Linked DNA regions of Geotalea uraniireducens. The protein of the gene in region 2 binds, or shares a complex with, the protein of the main gene of each other region. Links are inferred from orthologs where the notes say so. Each region holds a gene or a part of one and is shown on either strand. Other genes may lie near its edges.

Region 1 (8,267 bases), 3.5 Mb from region 2 along the record:
TAGATGAAAACGAGCCGGATATAGCCCGCCGCCAGGGTGAGCACCTCGTGGCGGGCACCGAGAAAGGCTGCCAGCCGGTCGCCGTAGAGGCCGCCGAGGGCCGAGGCGACCATGGTCATGGCGACGCAGACCAGGCAGGCGGCGAATGCCGCGCTTTTCGCCTCCCGGCGACGGCCGCTCCCCCAGAGGTGGGCGACTACAACGGTCGTGCCGGTGGCCAGCCCCCAGAAGACGGTCATGGTGACCAGGACCAGCAGCTGGCCCAGGCCGGTGGCGGCGATGGCCGCCGCGCCCAGCCCGCCGACCAGGAAGATGTCGACGATGGCGACCAGCCGCTGGAAGAGCGAAGAGAGCAACACCGGCAGGGAGAGGCTGATGACGTTGCGGCGGATGGAGACCCGCTTGGTCCGGCGGCGGGCGCCCCGTTCGCTCAAGCTTCTACCTGCCATGCTCCTTATCCCGTCTCCTCGCTGCTCAGTCGTCGATGCCCAGGTCGGCGGCCAGCCCCTGGACGAAATTCTTGGCCCGGCCGGAGGGGGCGATCACCCCGTAGGCCAGCGCTTCCTTCAGTTCGGCGGCTGACGCCCCCGCTTCCTTCGCTGCCGCGAAGTGTTTCTTCAGTCAGGTGGGGCACCCCACCGCCACCGCGCAGCCGACCCGGATCAGCTCCCGGGTCTTGGCATCCAGCACTTCTTCGTACTCGAAATCGAGAATTCGTTTCCTGATCTGCATGGTCGTCCCTCCGGTACGGTCCCGGCACCACTATGGCGCCTGTCAGGCCGTGATGCAACTCTTTTTCACGACCGCTTCAGTCGACATCGGCAAATTTCACCAACGTTCCCTTCTTCGCCCCGTAGCGGAAGACCGTCACCCCCTTGCATCCCCTGGCATAGGCAAGCCGGTAGGCCCGCGCCACATCCTCGCGGGTCGCCCGGTGGGGGAGGTTGATGGTCTTGGAAACCGCATTGTCGGTGTATTCCTGGAAGGCGGCCTGCATCTCGATGTGGTCTTCGAGGGGAATCTCCAGCGCGGTCCGGAAGAGCCGGCGCACCCCGGTCGGAATGCTGCGGACTCCTCGCAGTGAACCGCGGCGCTCGATCGCCCGGAGCAGCTCCGGCGAGGCGAAGCCCCGTTCTTCGGCAAACCGGAGGAAGAGCCGGTTGACCTCGGTCAGCTCGCGGTCGAGGACCAGCCGTTTGTAGGCGAGGGCGAAATACGGTTCGATGCCGCTGGAGCAGTCGGCGATCAGGGCCAGGGTGCCGGTCGGGGCGATGGTGGTGACGGTGGCATTCCGCAGCGGCGGCAGCTCCTGGGCGGCATAGATCGACCGGGCGAAATTGGGGAACGGCCCCCGCTCGGCCGCCAGCGCCGCCGAGGCCTGGCGGGCGGTGTCGCGGATGAACTTCATCGCCGTCCGGGCCAGGGCGAAGGCCGCCGGGTGGTTGTACGGCAGGCCGAGGAGGACCAGCAGGTCCGCCCACCCCATGACGCCGAGGCCGATCTTCCGGTTCCCCTTGTGCATCGCCTCGATGGCCGGGAGGGGATAGCTGTTGGCGTCGATGGTGTTGTCGAGGAAGCGAACGGCGGTCCGGACGGCATCGCCGAGGGCGGGGTAATCCAGGGCGCCGTCCCGGGCGTAACGGGCGAGGTTGAGGGAGCCGAGGACGCACGCCTCGTAGGGGAGCAGCGGCTGTTCGCCGCAGGGGTTGGTGCTCTCGAAGCTACCGAGCTGCGGTGTCGGGTTGGCCCGGTTGATCCGGTCGATGAAGATCACCCCCGGGTCGCCGGTCTCCCAGGCGCTGGTCACGATCTCGTCGAAGACCTCCCGGGCCCGCGCCGTGCCGGTCACCGCTCCCGAGCGCGGATTGACCAGCTCGTAGGTGCCGTCGGCCGCCAATTCGGCCATGAACCGGTCGGTGACGGCGACGGAGATGTTGAAGTTGGCCAGTTCGGCGGCGGTCCGCTTGATCCGGATGAATTCGACGATATCCGGGTGGTCGACGCGGAGAATCCCCATGTTGGCGCCACGCCGCGCTCCTCCCTGCTTGATCACGTCGGTTGCCGAGTTGTAGATCTTCATGAACGAGACGGGACCGCTGGCGATGCCGCCGGTGGAGCGGACGATATCCCGGCGGGGGCGGAGCCGGGAGAAGGAGAAGCCGGTACCGCCGCCGCTTTGCAGGATCAGCGCCGCGTTCTTCAGCGTTTCGAAGATGCCGGTCAGCGAATCGTCCACCGGCAGGACGAAGCAGGCGGCCAGCTGGCCGGCCGGCTTGCCGGCGTTCATGATCGTTGGCGAGTTGGGGAGGAAACGGCGCGTGCTGAGCAACTGGAAGAACCGCTCTTCCCAGCAGGGCGCATTGCCGTTGGGATAGCGCTTTTCGACGGCGGCGATGGTCCGGGCGATCCGGCCGAACATCTCCCGGGGCGATTCGATCACCCGCCCCCGTTCATCCTTGAGCAGGTACCGCGCGTGCAGCACGGCAAGGGCGTTTGCTGACAGCTCCATCGGTCCGGCCTCCTCCGCGGGATCAGCCGCTTACTCCCGCCGGTCGCCCGCACCGTCGGCATGGACCCCGGCGACAAACGGCAGCACCGTCTCGACCCGGATCACCAGCCTGGTCAGCGACTGGGGGAAGCCTGGCGCTTCGCCGCCGGGGAGGTAGCCATCGAGAATGGCGGTGTCGAGTGCCTCGCTCACCGTGCCGAGGAACTGGAACCCCACCGTGGCGTCGGGGGTGGCGATCGCCACCGCCAGCCGCCGGTTGCGGGTGACGTTGGCCAGGGTGGTGGGACAGAACCAGTTCTCGAACACCAAGTGGTCGTCATCGAGCACCCGGAGGTTGCGGGCCGCCGCCAGGTGGGGGGTGCCGGCCTGGTCCGCCGAGGCGACGAATGCCATCGGCGACCGGTCGATGAAGTCCTTGATTTCTTCGCTGAACATCTCCGTGGTCTCCTTCCCTTGAAGAAATTCCGCTGTCGGTAATAATACCATAAAAGCAGGGCCTTGCCGCGGTTTGGCGACAGGGACATTTCGCGGGGCGGAGGTGGCGGATGAAAGGAAACGAGCGGATCATCGACCAGTTGAACAGTCGGCTTGCCGAAGAGCTGACGGCCATCAACCAGTACATGGTGCATGCGGAGATGTGCGACAACTGGGGGTACGAGCGGCAGCACAAGAGCATCGAAAAGCGGGCCATCGACGAGATGAAGCATGCCGAGAAACTGATCGCCCGGATTCTCTTTCTCGAAGGGCGGCCGATCGTCAGCAACCTGAACAAGATGCACATCGGCGACGAGGTGCCGAAGATGCACCAGAACGATCATGCCGCCGAAGAGGGGGCGATCCGGGGATACAACGAGAGCATCCGGGTGGCGGTGGAGGTGGGGGACAACGGCACCCGGGAGCTTTTGGAAGGGATTCTCCGCGAAGAGGAGGGGCATATCGACGAGATCGAGGCCCAGCTGGACCAGTTGCGGCAGATGGGGGTGCCGGCCTACCTGGCGGAACAGCTCGACTGACCGGGCGTCGGTGCCGCCGGCCGGGGCAGACGGCAAAACGCCGGGACCATCGAGGTCCCGGCGTTTTTATCGTCTGGCAGACCTTTGCGCCTGCTTGTGCCGCTACCGGTCTGCTGGTGTGTCGGCCGGTTCGCCGGCGGGAAAATACCGGCGTTGGAACCGGAAGGCGACGTTGACCAGGCCGATCATCACCGGCACCTCCACCAGCGGCCCGATCACCGCGGCGAAGGCCGCCCCGGAGTTGAGGCCGAAGACCGCCACCGCCACGGCGATGGCCAGCTCGAAGTTGTTGCTGGCGGCAGTGAAGGCGAGGGTGGTGGTCCGGGAGTAGTCGGCCCCCAGTTTCCTGCCGAGATAGAACGAGCCGACGAACATCAGGATGAAGTAGATCCCCAGGGGGATGGCAATCCTGACCACGTCGAAGGGGAGCTGGACGATCAGGTTCCCCTTGAGGGCGAACATCACCACGATGGTGAAGAGAAGGGCGATCAGGGTCAACGGGCCGATCTTCGGCAGCACCTGCCGCTCGTACCAGGCTTTTCCCCGCAGCTTCACGCCGACGAGCCGGGTCAGCGCCCCCGCCAGACACGGAATCCCCAGGTAGACGAAGACGCTCTTGGCGATCTGCCCGATGCTCACCGCCACGACGCTCCCCGCCAGGCCGAACAGCGGCGGCAGCACCGTGATGAAGAACCAGGCGTAGACGCTGTAGAAGAGCACCTGGAAGATGCTGTTGAACGCCACCAGCCCCGCCGCGTATTCGGTATTCCCCTTGGCCAGTTCGTTCCAGACGATCACCATGGCGATGCAGCGGGCCAGGCCGACCATGATCAGCCCGGCCATGTACTCCGGCTTGTCGGGGAGAAAGACGACGGCCAGCACGAACATCAGCGCCGGGCCGATCAGCCAGTTCTGCACCAGCGAGAGGCCGAGGATCCGCCGGTCGCGGAAGACCTCCGGCAGTTCCTCGTATTTCACCTTGGCGAAGGGGGGGTACATCATCAGGATCAGGCCGGCGGCGATCGGGATATTGGTGGTGCCGACCCGGAAGCGGTCGATGAACGCCTCGCTGCCGGGGACGAAGTAGCCGAGGGCCACCCCGAGCGCCATGGCGGCAAAGATCCAGAGGGTGAGGAAGCGGTCGAGAAACGGCAATTTTACGGACATGGCCCCCTCCGCTCAGTTCGCCCGGAAAAAGGCGAGCAGCCGTTCTTTGAGGTCGTCCCGGACCCGGCGGAACGCCTCGTCGATCTCCGCTTCGCTCCCCGTCGCCCCGGCCGGGTCGGCAAAGCCGAGATGGGTGTGGGTGACGCCGCCGAAAAAGAGCGGGCACTGTTCGTTGGCGCTGTCGCAGAGGGTGATGACATAGTCGAAGGTTTCGCCGGCGAATTCGCCCAGTTCCTTTGAGCGGTGGTGCGCGATGTCGATGCCGAGTTCCCGCATCACCCGGATCGCCCGCGGATTGACGGCGGTCGCCCTGGTGCCGGCGGAAGAGGCGCTGAACCGGTCGCCGATATAGTGGTTGATCAACCCTTCCGCCATCTGGGAGCGGCAGGAATTGGCGGTACAGAGGAACAGCACGCGTTTTTTCATGGAAACCCTTTCTTGAATCCGGATAGACGAATGTATGCCGACAAAAAAAATCAGGCGCAGCGATTGCCTGCGCCGAACCCCTGCAACCGCGCCAGGTCGGCCTGACCGTGGTCGCTTTCCCGAAGGCAGGCGCGCAGGGCGGGGAGCAGCGTGTCGTGGAGGGTCGGCAGCGCCGGCTCGATGGCGTAGTAAATCCAGACCCCTTCCCGGCGGTCTTTGAGCCAGCCGGCGTTCTTCAGGTGGGCCAGGTGCCGGGAGACCGTCGACTGGGGGAGCTGCAGGGCGGCGATCAGGTCGCAGACGCAGAGTTCACCGGTCGCCAGAAGGAGGGCCAGGATTCGCAGCCGGGTTTCGTCTTCGAGGGAATGAAACAGTCTGGCCAGATCGCGCATGCTTAGTTTATATCCGGATAAACGGATGGAGGCAAGGGAATTTTTGTGCCGCCCCGGCGTTCACGAATAATTAACCGCCGGGCAACGGCTTTGTAATATTGCCACGGCATAATCGGCAGCATGAAAACATACAAAGCCGATCTGCATGTCCATTCGAGCCATTCCAACAAGCCGACCTACTGGGCGCTGCGGAAGTTCAACTGCCCGGAGAGCTTCACCTCGCCGCAGCATCTCTACGCGACGGCCCGCGGTCTGGGGATGGACTACGTCACCATCACCGACCACAATACCATCACCGGTGCTCTGGAGATCGCCCACCTTCCCGCCACCTTCATCAGCGTCGAGGTGACCGCCTATTTCCCCGAGGACAACTGCAAGGTCCACGTGGTGGTCCTCGACATCACCGAGGCGATCTACCGCGATCTGATGCAGCTGCGGAAAAACATCTACGAACTGACCACCTACCTGCAGGTTCGCACCATCGCCCACTTTCTCGCCCATCCGCTCTACGCCCAGAACGAGAAGCTCACCGCCGAGCACATCGAAAAGGCGCTGCTTTTGTTCAATATCTTCGAGGTGAAAAACGGCGCCCGCGCCGGGCGGTTCAACGCCTTTACCGAGCGACTGCTCGCGTCCCTGACTCCGCAACGGCTCGCCCACCTGGCGGACAAGCACCGCCTCGAACCGGTCGGTGCGGAGCCGTGGCGCAAGGGGATGGTCGGCGGGTCGGACGATCACGGCGGGCTGTTCATCGGCCAGGCCCGGACGGCGGTGGCCCGGGGGGAGACCCGCGGGGAGTTCATCGCCGAGGTCCTCGGCCGGCGCTCCTGGGCCGAGGGAGACGACGGCGATCCGCTGACCCTCGCCCACAGCATCTACGGCATCGGCTACAGTTTCTACCGCGAGCGGCTGAAGCGGGGCGAGAATCGCGCCACCCCGTTCGTCAACGCCCTGCTGAAGCGATTTTTCGCCGCCGGGGCCGAGCCGATGTCGCTGGTGGAGAAGATCCGCTTCTTCGTCCGGAAGAATCTCCCCGAAGTGTACGAGAGCCGGGAGGGGGCCAGCTTCGAGCAGCTGCTCGACCGGGAGGCGCGGCGGCTGCTGAACGACCCGGCCTTCCTGAAAAAGATCGACAGCGAGACCCGCAACCGGAAGATTTTCGCCATTACCAGCTACCTCGCCAACCGGATGATCTATCTCTACACCGAACGGCTGACCCGGGTCTCGCTGAAGACCGGGCTGTTCGACCTCTTCCAGTCCTTCAGCACCATCGGCCTCGTCCACCTGCTCATCTCCCCCTATTACGTCTCCTTTCACCACCAGCACCGCGGCAAGGGACTGATGGCGGAGCTGGACGACCGCTTCGCGCTCTCCGGGGCGGCGGGGCGGCGGGAGAAGATCGCCCTCTTCACCGATACGCTGCACGAGATCAACGGCGTGGCGATCACCATCAAGCGACTGATCGAAACCGCCCGCCAGCGCGGCATCGAGCTGACAGTGATCACCGCCTCGCCCGCTGAGACCGGCTATGCCGACGGGGTGATGAACTTCCGCTCGGTCGGCGATTTCGTCCTCCCCGAATACCCGGAGATCAAGCTCCATTTCCCGCCGATCCTCGACGTGATCGACTACTTCGAGCGGGAAGGGTTTACCAGCATCCACATCAGCACCCCCGGCACCGTCGGCCTGCTGGCGCTGCTAGTCGCCCGGCTGATGGATATCCCGGTGGCCGGCACCTACCACACCGACATCCCCCAGTACGTGAAGAGCCTGACCAACGACGAGATCCTGGAGAAGGCCGCCTGGAGTTACATGGTCTGGTTCTACAGCCAGATGGGGGAGATCATGGTCCCCTCCGCCAGCACCCGGGCGCAGCTGATCGAGCAGGGAATCCCGGCGGCGAAGACCCGGCCGCTCCCCCGCTGGGTCGATCCCGCCGCCTTCACCCCGGCGCGGCGGAATCCGCGCTACTGGGAGCCGTACGGGCTCGGCGAGGGGGTCCGTTTCCTTTACGTCGGCCGGGTCTCGCGGGAGAAGAACCTGGAACTCCTGGCCGAGGCGTTCAGCGCCGTCAGCGAGACCTATCGTGGCGCCCAGCTGGTGATTGTCGGCGACGGCCCCTACAAACGGGAGCTCGAAGAGCGGCTGGCGGGCTATCCGGTGCTCTTCACCGGCTACCTGGCGGGAGCGGAGCTGCAGGAGTGCTACGCCTCGGCCGATGTCTTCGTCTTTCCGAGCACCACCGACACCTTCGGCAACGTCGTCCTCGAAGCCCAGGCTTCCGGGCTGCCGGTGATCGTCTCCGCCGCGGGGGGGCCGAAGGAGCTGATGATGGATGGCGAGACCGGGCTGGTCGTCGAAGAGATCGACCGGGAAGGGCTGGTCAACGCCATGCGCTTCTTCCTCAACGATCCCGCCACCCTCGCGCTGATGGGGAAACAGGCCCGGGCCTTCACCGAGGCGGGCGCGGCGGCCACCGACGACGCCTACAGCACCATCCTCCGCCAGCACCATCGCGCGGCCAACGGCTGAGCGGCGCCCGGCCCCGCCCGCGCCGCGCTGCGCTGCGTTCGGCCCGCGAACCCCGCCATCACCCCTCCATGATCCGCTGCCGTTGTCTTTTCGTCATCCTCGTATTGCTCTGCACTTCCGGCACTGCCGCCGCTGAGCGGGAGTCCCTGAGCATCATCGCCCCGGCGGCACTCCTTGCCGATCCGGTGGCGCAGAGCGCCGTCGACGATACGCTCGCCCTGCTGCGGC
Region 2 (8,317 bases):
GTTCCCCTACGGCCGATATTCGATTACTCTTACCGGATTCAAGGTAACCCGCAAGGTGCCCTCGCCCGGTAGGCTGCTGATCACCTCCCAGCCAGCCGAGCCGTTATTTGCCGAATTGCTCAAATGGAGCCCCGACAAACCGTAACTGACTTTTCACCATCACTTGTGCCAGCGATACAGGAGAGACAGCAGTCGCAGATCATGACATGTGAAGACTGCCGCAGTTAGCATCTGCAAGAGTTGGATAGATTTTCGACCAAGCGGGAATGGGACAGACAAGGCCCGAGGAGGGCGACGCAATCAGGCAGCAATAACAAAGGGGGCGATGATCATCGCCCCCTTTGTTATTGCTGATTCGACAGTTTCAGCATGGTGTCGGCTCGATAGAGCGAGACGTCCGGGACAAGCGGCGAATCGGGATAGCGCTGCAGAAAGAGGTCGAAAGCTTCGAGCGACTGCCGGTAGTTCCCCGTTTTGTATGCTTCGATCCCCTGTTCGTAGAGAGTCTGTTCCCGCTGCGCCGCTTTCTTCGGTGGTTCAGCGGGGCGGGCCGGCACAGACTGCCGCACTGGCGACGGCGACACTCCGGCACGGCTTGCCGGCGGAGCAACCGTTGTCACCGTCTTCGGGGCCTTGGCTGTTCCGGCGTCTTTCCGTCCCAATTTCCTCCCGGCATGCGACCGAGGCCGTTTCGCCGCTTCGGCAGCACTGGCGGCTTTCCGCGGTTGCACCGTCTGCCTACCCTCTGCCGGCGCTACCGGCACCAGCAGGCTGTTCCCGGCATAGATCAGATTGGGATTCTTGATCTCGTTGAACAACAGAATCTGTGGATAGTAGCCGCCCCGACCGTTATACTTGCGCGACAACGAATAAAGGGTGTCGCCTTTCTCGATGGTAATGCTTTGCACAAGCACCCCTTCTTCAGGGCTGGCCGGCTTTTTGCCCTGAGAAGGTTCCGGGGCATAGAGCAGATAGTCGCCGCCGTAGGCCTGACCGCCGAGCGCAAGGGTGAGTATCAGTGACGACATGTAATACCTGAGTTTTCCGCTCATATCAGTACCTGTTCCCGAGCTGATCCTGATACTTCAGAATATTTTTCACCTGAATATTCGTCCCGACCGCCGTTCCGGTCCGAACCCGGAATGTCACCTTGATTGCCCGCTTCTCGCCAGCCCCCAGTTCGTCAAACTTCCAGCGGTAATCGCCACTGGTCCCGCGAATGAACGGCGGGTCCGAAGCGACCAGTTCGAGGTCCGTTGGCAGGAAGCTCTGCAGCTCAACCATCTTGGCCATGCTCGAACCGCGGTTGGCAAAGTTCAGCTCGAACGAGGAGACCTCACCCGGCTTCAACCTCCCCCCTTTACCGTTCATCACCAGATCGATCACCGGCCGCGAGAAACGCAGGGCTATCATCGTCGCGCTGCCATGGGCCCTGTCGCTCTCCGGCTCAAAGGAGAGCGATACATTGACATTCGTGCCGTCCGACTCGGTGTTTGGGGTCGAGAGGTCGAGAATCACATAGGATTCTTCTTTGGGGGCCAGTGGGCCGACATGGTTGATGATCGGCTCGTTGCTCTGGCGGATCCCGTCACGATTCAGGTCCTGGTACAAGGTGTAGCTGATGTTGGGCGGCAGCGTTGTTTTAATGAGGAAGTCTTCCCGCACATTACCGGTATTGGTAACAATCAAGGGGACCGAAACCGGCTGACCGGGAATAACGACCAGCTTGTCGCTATTCGTCCTGACCGCAACCCCGCTGACAGCCTGGACGAGCGAGGCAACCGACAGGAATGAATCCCGGGTTTGCAGTTCATTGTTCACCACATCGGCCCGCAAGTACAGTTCCTGTTGTGCAAGGGCCTCTTCTTTCAACTGGAAGGCCACCTCGAACTCCCGGCTCTCGCCAGAGGCCAGCCGCATGCCGTCAATGACCAGGGCCGCCTTCATCTCTTGCTTGAAGCCGCCGTCCAGATAGCCGACCGGTTCGTATTGCGGCGGGTAGTTCAGTCGTAGTGTCACCCCTTGGGCCGCTGCCGTACCGATGTTCAGGAGCGCAATCCGGTAAACGACCTTTTGCCCGGGAAGTATTTCGGTCTTGTCAGTCTTGACGACGGCTCGCAGCAGGGGTGCTGAAGCCGTCAGGAATATATCCCGCGCCTGCGAGGCATCGCGATCAACCCGGGAAGCCACCTTGATCGGATAAATGATTTTCTGTCCGTCGATGTATTCGCGAGGCACCGTAAAGGAGAGGACGCCCCGAAACCGTTCACCCGGCGCCAGAACAGGGGTCAGGTTGATCGGGACTTCCTTCTTTGCCGCATCGGCAAACTGGGCATTGAACTCCGGCGGGAACCCGGACTCGAGGAAAAAGCTGTCCGGCCCGTTCCCCCGATTAACAACCTCGAAGGACAGCTCATGACGTTTACCTACTTCCATAGCTTCGCCGGTCGGCAGAAGCGAGAGGTCCACATCGGCATACTGACCGACTTCGAGGGACAAAATGCGGGCGTTTTTCTCCAAAGGAACCACTTTTGCCGCCGCTTCCCCCTTCACTGCCTCGGGATAGGCGATACCGAGCTCTTGCAGCTTGGCCACTGCTGCCGCTGCAGCACGTGTTCCGGGGAACCGGTCGATCAGCGACTTGTACTCCGCAATGGCCTTTTCCCGGAGGGCATTCCGGCGGACCACATCCTCATTGGAAGAGCTGCGAGCGGCCTTTCCCCGCGCAGCCTGCTCACGTGCGGCCATCTCGGCTGAGGCTTTTGCTGAAGCCGCAGCCTCTGAGGTACGAAGCTCGGTTGCCAGCTTTTCGGCGGCAGCCTTCTCAGTCGCCGCTTTCTGTGCCGCCAGTTGCTCAGCCGCAGCCTTCTCCTGCGCGGCTTTCTCTGCTGTCAGCTTCTCTTGTGCGGCCTTGTCGGCAACAGCTTTCTCCGCTGCCAGCTTCTCTTGCGCTGCCTGCTCGGCGGCAGCTTTCTCTGCTGCCAGCTTCTCTTGCGCAGCTTTCTCGGCGACGGCTTTCTCCGCTGCCAGCTTCTCCTGCGCTGCCTTGTCGGCAGAAGCTTTCTCCGCTGCCAGCTTCTCTTGGGCGGCCTGCTCGGCGGCAGCTTTCTCCGCCGCCAGCTTCTCTTGCGCAGCCTGCTCGGCGGCAGCTTTCTCTGCTGCCAGCTTCTCCTGCGCTGCCTTGTCGGCAGAAGCTTTCTCTGCCGCCAGCTTCTCCTGCGCTGCCTTGTCGGCAGCAGCTTTCTCTGCCGCCAGCTTCTCTTGGGCGGCCTTGTCGGCAGCAGCTTTCTCTGCCGCCAGCTTCTCTTGGGCGGCCTTGTCGGCAGCAGCTTTCTCTGCCGCCAACTTCTCTTGGGCGGCCTGCTCGGCGACGGCTTTCTCTGCTGCCAGCTTCTCCTGCGCTGCCTTGTCGGCAGCAGCTTTCTCTGCCGCCAGCTTCTCTTGCGCAGCTTTCTCGGTGGCAGCTTTCTCCGCTGCAGCCTTCTGGACCGCCGCTTGTTCTGCGGCAACCTTTTCCCTGGCGGCCGCTTCAGCAGCTTGTCGCGCCAAAGCAGTTTTTTCCGCCAACGCTTTTTTGGCGGCAGCCTGTTCAGCCGCTACCGCCTCAACCCCAGTCCGCTTCGCCATCACCGGCAGCTGTTCGCCCTTATCGTATCGAGCCACAAGGTTCAGCAAATCGTCTTCAACGGTCCCCTTGAGCGGGCTATCGGGATACTCTTTGAAAAACTGCGACATATACTTTGCAGCATCTCGTTCGTAGCCCGCTTTGAAATTTGCCCGCGCCAGCCAGAAGATGGCCATATCCCGGAGCGGCGTATCGGGATATTTATCGAGCACCGTTTTCATCTTCTCAATGGCAGTAGGAAAGTCCTTTTTCTGGTAGGCATTGAAGCCAGCGATAAAAATCTGGGAATCTTCTGAATTAACGGCAAAGGCGGGAGTGGAAAGGAGAGACGCGATTATGAGACATCCGGTTAGGCACCTGAAAACGGCAGTGCGGAAGAATTTCATAAAATTCACGGACTTAACCTTTCCAATTGCAGATAAAGGCATAAAATTAATCAGTTTCAGTTAAATAGCATCATAACACCAGCTTGTCAACGAAGAATGCCGCGCGAGTCCTTGTAACTACGCGGAAATCTGCCAACGTGACCCGGCTGGGTCGCGGGCCATTGTCCCGCCACAACGAATGGCTCTCTCCCCTTTAAAAGTTTCGGCACAAACGCTATACTCCTTCCATGGTTGACGATTTCCACATCGAAACACTGCCGGTATCTCCCGGCGTTTACCTGATGAAGGGGGAGCGCGGCGAGATTCTCTATGTCGGCAAAGCAAAAAATATCAGGAAAAGGGTCCGCTCCTACTTCGGCAAAGGCGGCGAATCCCGCTACCACATCCAGTTTTTGGTGACCAAGGTAAAAAGCATTGATTGCATCGTCACCGACACCGAGAAGGAAGCCCTGATTCTCGAAAACACCCTCATCAAGCAGCACCATCCCCGCTACAACCTCGACCTCCGCGACGATAAGACCTACTTTTCGCTGCGAATCGACTTGAACGAGGCATTCCCGCAAATCAGCATCATCCGCAAAGTCATTCAGGACGGCGCGCGCTACTTCGGGCCATATTCATCGGCATCGGCAGCGCGCGAGGTATTGAAGCAACTCTATCGATTGTTCCCACTGCGTCATTATCCCTTGGCAACATGCCGGCAACGCAAGCGTCCCTGCCTCTTCTACCAGTTACGGCAATGCTCGGCACCGTGTCACGGGCTTATTTCCCGCGACGATTACCAGGCGCTCGCCGAAGGGGCGGCACTGTTCCTGGAAGGGAAAAATCACGACCTTTTAAAGATTTACCGACAACGCATGAACAGCGCCGCGGCAGAGGAACGTTACGAGGAAGCGGGACGCTTTCGCGATCTCATCCACGCCATCGAGGTTACCGTCGAAAAACAGAAAATGGTGACCCGGAGCAACGAGGACACCGACGTGGTCGGCTACTTTCGCCACGGGGCATACAGTTCCATAGCTTTGCTGTTCATTCGCGGCGGCAGGCTGAACGGCAACAGGAACTTCACCTTCGCCTGGGAAATGGACGACAACGAATGCCTCTCGTCGTTTCTCACCGACTATTATCAGCGAGACGTTGTCATCCCGGGCGAAGTTCTGCTGCCAATGCCCAACGACGACCTTTCGGCGCTGACCGAACTCGTTACCGAACGGCGTCGCCGGAAAACGAAATTCGTCTATCCGCGGCGGGGGACCAAGGTTGAATTGGTAAAACTGGCGATCAAGAATGCCGAATCAGCACTGCAAAAGGAACTCGACCGGGTCGCCAGTGCCGAGACGGTACTGGCCGAGCTGCAAGATCGTCTCCACCTGCGGAACGTCCCGCACCGAATCGAGTGCTATGACATTTCGACAATCCAGGGAACGTTCGCCGTTGGCAGTCGGGTTTCTTTCTTCAACGGGAAAGCCGACAAATCCGGGTATCGGCGCTACCGCATCAGGACCGTCCATGGTTCAGACGATTTCGCCATGATGCGCGAAGTCCTCTCGCGGCGCTTCAGCAGGGACATGACCGAAAACAACACCCCTGACCTGATCCTCATCGATGGCGGGATTGGCCAGTTGAACGCCGTCACCGCGGCCCTCGACGAACTCGGCATCAAGGGGATCGATACGGTTTCCCTGGCAAAAAGTCGGGTTGAGCGGGAAATGACCGGAGAAGAGATCCAGCGGAGCAATGAACGGGTGTTTCTGCCGGGGAGAAAAAATCCGGTGGTGCTCAGGCAGAATTCGCGCCCTCTCCTCCTGCTGGCACAAATCCGCGATGAGGCGCACCGCTTCGCTATTACCTATCATAAACAGTTGCGACAGAAGGAGACGCTTCACTCGCTGCTGGACAACATCGCGGGAGTGGGCAGCAAACGACGGCGGGAATTGTTGAAACGATTCGGCAGTCTTGCCGGGCTCAGGAAAGCACGTCGTGAAGAGCTGATGGCCGCATCTTTTCTTCCGGCCAACGTCGTGGAAAATATTTGGCAGGCATTGCATCCAGACGAAAACAGCGGCTCCCCGGAAAGGGAAGCCGCTGCTGACACAATTACGGAAAGACCGTCCGCTAAGGCTCGGCCAGAAGCTTCTTGATCAGGTCTTCCATGCTTTTCAGGGTTGCATCGGACCCGCCCATGAATCTCTCGGCGACAATCCCCTTCTTGTCAATGACGTACACCGTCGGTAACGAGCGGAGCCCGTAATCGGTCTGTATCCCTTCGTTGGCAAGGGCCACCGGATAGTTGAACCGTTTCCCGGCCACAAAGTCCTTCACGCCCTGCTCATCACCCTCGTCGAGCGACAGGCCGAGAACCTGCAAACCTTGCTTGCCGTATTTGCGATTCAAGGCTATCAGGTGGGGGATGGCTTCCCGGCAAGGCGGGCACCACGTGGCGAAAAAATCGATTACCAGCACGTATCCGTGATAGTTCGCCAGGGAAATCTGCTGCCCGGAAGTACTCACCACTTTGATTGGCGGGGCAGGCTGCCCTTTTTGCGCCATGGCAAAAGAGGACGCGGGAACTGCCAACACCAGAAGGAACATCGCCACGACTAACCGGATACGCATCGTCTAGAACCTCACCACAGCCTGTTTGTATGTTACAGGGCTTTTTTGATCAGGGCTTCGAGCTGCGCCTTGGGAACCGCTCCGACGACCTGATCCACCACCTTCCCTTCCTTGAAGAGAATAACCGTCGGAATGCCACGGACACCGTACTTGCCGGGGGTGCCCGGATTATCGTCAACATTGACCTTGCCGACTTTCACCTTACCTTCAAACTCCTCGGCAATGGCGTCGATTACCGGTGCAATCGCCTTACAGGGAGCGCACCAGGTTGCCCAGAAATCAACCAGTACCGGGATATCGGATTTAAGAACATCGGCGTCGAACGTATCATCGCTGAATGTCAGTACTTTGTCGCTAGCCATTAAAGCCTCCTTTAGCGGTGGACATAAATTGCACTTTCAGAATATAGCCGAGCTTCCTGAAAACATCAAGGAGGAAATCCCCGACCCGGTGAGAGCGATTGCCGGTTGCCGGCACAGCTCATTCCACTCTATCCCCTTGGCAAAGCGGCTAAAATCTGCTACACCGTTACCCTATTGGTATTACCTCTTTTCCCGGACAAGGCTGCTCCCGATGGAACTATTTCCCATCAACCTGCGTCTGCAGGGCCGAAACGTCGTCATTGTCGGCGGAGGGCGGGTCGCCCTGCAAAAATGCCTCTCCCTGCTCCCGGCCGGTGCCGCAATCACGGTTATTGCCCCCGAGCTCACCGCCCCGCTTTGCACCTTGCGCGATGAGGGAAAAATCGACCACCGCCAACGCGCCTTCGCGCCGGAAGACCTGGATGGCGTGTTCATGATCTTTGCCGCTACCGACGATCCGGCAGTCAACAGCGCCGTTGCCGCCGCGGCGGTAGCGCGGCAGATCCTGGTTGCCGCCGTCGACCACCAGGAACGGGGGAACTTTACGACGCCGGCAATCCTACGGCGCGGCGAGCTGACCATCGCCGTTTCGACCGGCGGGAAAAGCCCGGCTCTCGCCCGTAATATCCGCGATCAGTTGGCGAAGCGCTATGGCAGCGAGTATGATGAAGCGCTGACGATCCTGGGCGCCGTGCGCGAAAAGCTGTTGACGGCCTCTGATAACACCGCTTACAATAAGAAAATTTTAAACGACCTCGCGGCTTCCGAGCTCGCCAAGCTGCTCAAAAGGCGGCGATATCAGGAGGTCGATCGCCTGCTCACCAACCTGCTCGGCCCCGGGTACACGACGACCGAATTGGGAGTACAGTCAAAGGACCGCCCATGAATGCCCTGCTCTTCAAGATAACCCTGGCAATCTATCTCGCCGCGACTGTTGCTTACATGGCCTACCTGGTAAAGCCCCGCCAGAATATCGGCCGCATCGGCCGCTGGCTACTCTCCATCGGACTTGCCGCTCACTGTGTCTTTACTGTCGACCGGTTCTACGAGGCGGGACACACCCCCATCACCAACCTCCACGAGTCGCTCTCGTTTTTCAGTCTGGCAGTGGTGGCCGTTTACATCACCTTCGAGCGCCGTTACAAAATTTACATCCTCGGCTCTTTCGTGACCCCCCTGGCCCTTTTGATCATGGTGGCATCAACCGGCTTCCCGTCAGCGATCTCCCCGCTCAATCCAGCCCTGCAGAGCCGCTGGCTGGTCGTTCACACCACGATGGCATTTCTCAGCTACGCCGCATTTGCCGTGGCGTTTGGCGCCGCCATCAT

Evidence for each region.
Region 1: the proteins of trxA (region 2) and QMN23_RS17535 are in contact, whole or in part, in an NMR structure (PDB 2IPA), measured with the Bacillus subtilis proteins. The link is inferred for Geotalea uraniireducens from one-to-one orthologs.

The regions. Positions count from the first base shown.
Region 1 is NZ_AP027151.1:3,748,891-3,757,157, reverse strand. What follows is about bases 3,409-6,327. They hold QMN23_RS17535 (arsenate reductase ArsC), read right to left. Parts: upstream 5,116-6,327; coding sequence 4,702-5,115; downstream 3,409-4,701. Other genes in these bases: QMN23_RS17525 (glycosyltransferase), read left to right, coding at 5,628-6,327; QMN23_RS17530 (ArsR/SmtB family transcription factor), read right to left, coding at 5,166-5,507; arsB (ACR3 family arsenite efflux transporter), read right to left, coding at 3,625-4,689; bfr (bacterioferritin), read left to right, coding at 3,409-3,522. Outside these bases: QMN23_RS17565 (MATE family efflux transporter), read right to left, coding at 1-449; QMN23_RS17555 (adenosylcobalamin-dependent ribonucleoside-diphosphate reductase), read right to left, coding at 809-2,509; QMN23_RS17550 (pyridoxamine 5'-phosphate oxidase family protein), read right to left, coding at 2,540-2,944; more of bfr, read left to right, coding at 3,055-3,408; more of QMN23_RS17525, read left to right, coding at 6,328-8,039; QMN23_RS17520 (hypothetical protein), read left to right, coding at 8,108-8,267. UniProt on the Bacillus subtilis protein: Catalyzes the reduction of arsenate [As(V)] to arsenite [As(III)]. In vitro, can dephosphorylate para-nitrophenyl phosphate (pNPP).
Region 2 is NZ_AP027151.1:289,264-297,580, reverse strand. Bases 5,325-8,293 are described here. They hold trxA (thioredoxin TrxA), read right to left. Parts: upstream 6,990-8,293; coding sequence 6,660-6,989; downstream 5,325-6,659. Other genes in these bases: ccsB (c-type cytochrome biogenesis protein CcsB), read left to right, coding at 7,872-8,293; QMN23_RS01335 (precorrin-2 dehydrogenase/sirohydrochlorin ferrochelatase family protein), read left to right, coding at 7,201-7,875; QMN23_RS01345 (TlpA family protein disulfide reductase), read right to left, coding at 6,127-6,627; uvrC (excinuclease ABC subunit UvrC), read left to right, coding at 5,325-6,152. In the rest of the region: QMN23_RS01365 (LysM peptidoglycan-binding domain-containing protein), read left to right, coding at 1-145; QMN23_RS01360 (LysM peptidoglycan-binding domain-containing protein), read right to left, coding at 345-1,052; QMN23_RS01355 (tetratricopeptide repeat protein), read right to left, coding at 1,054-4,020; more of uvrC, read left to right, coding at 4,239-5,324; more of ccsB, read left to right, coding at 8,294-8,317. UniProt on the Bacillus subtilis protein: Participates in various redox reactions through the reversible oxidation of its active center dithiol to a disulfide and catalyzes dithiol-disulfide exchange reactions.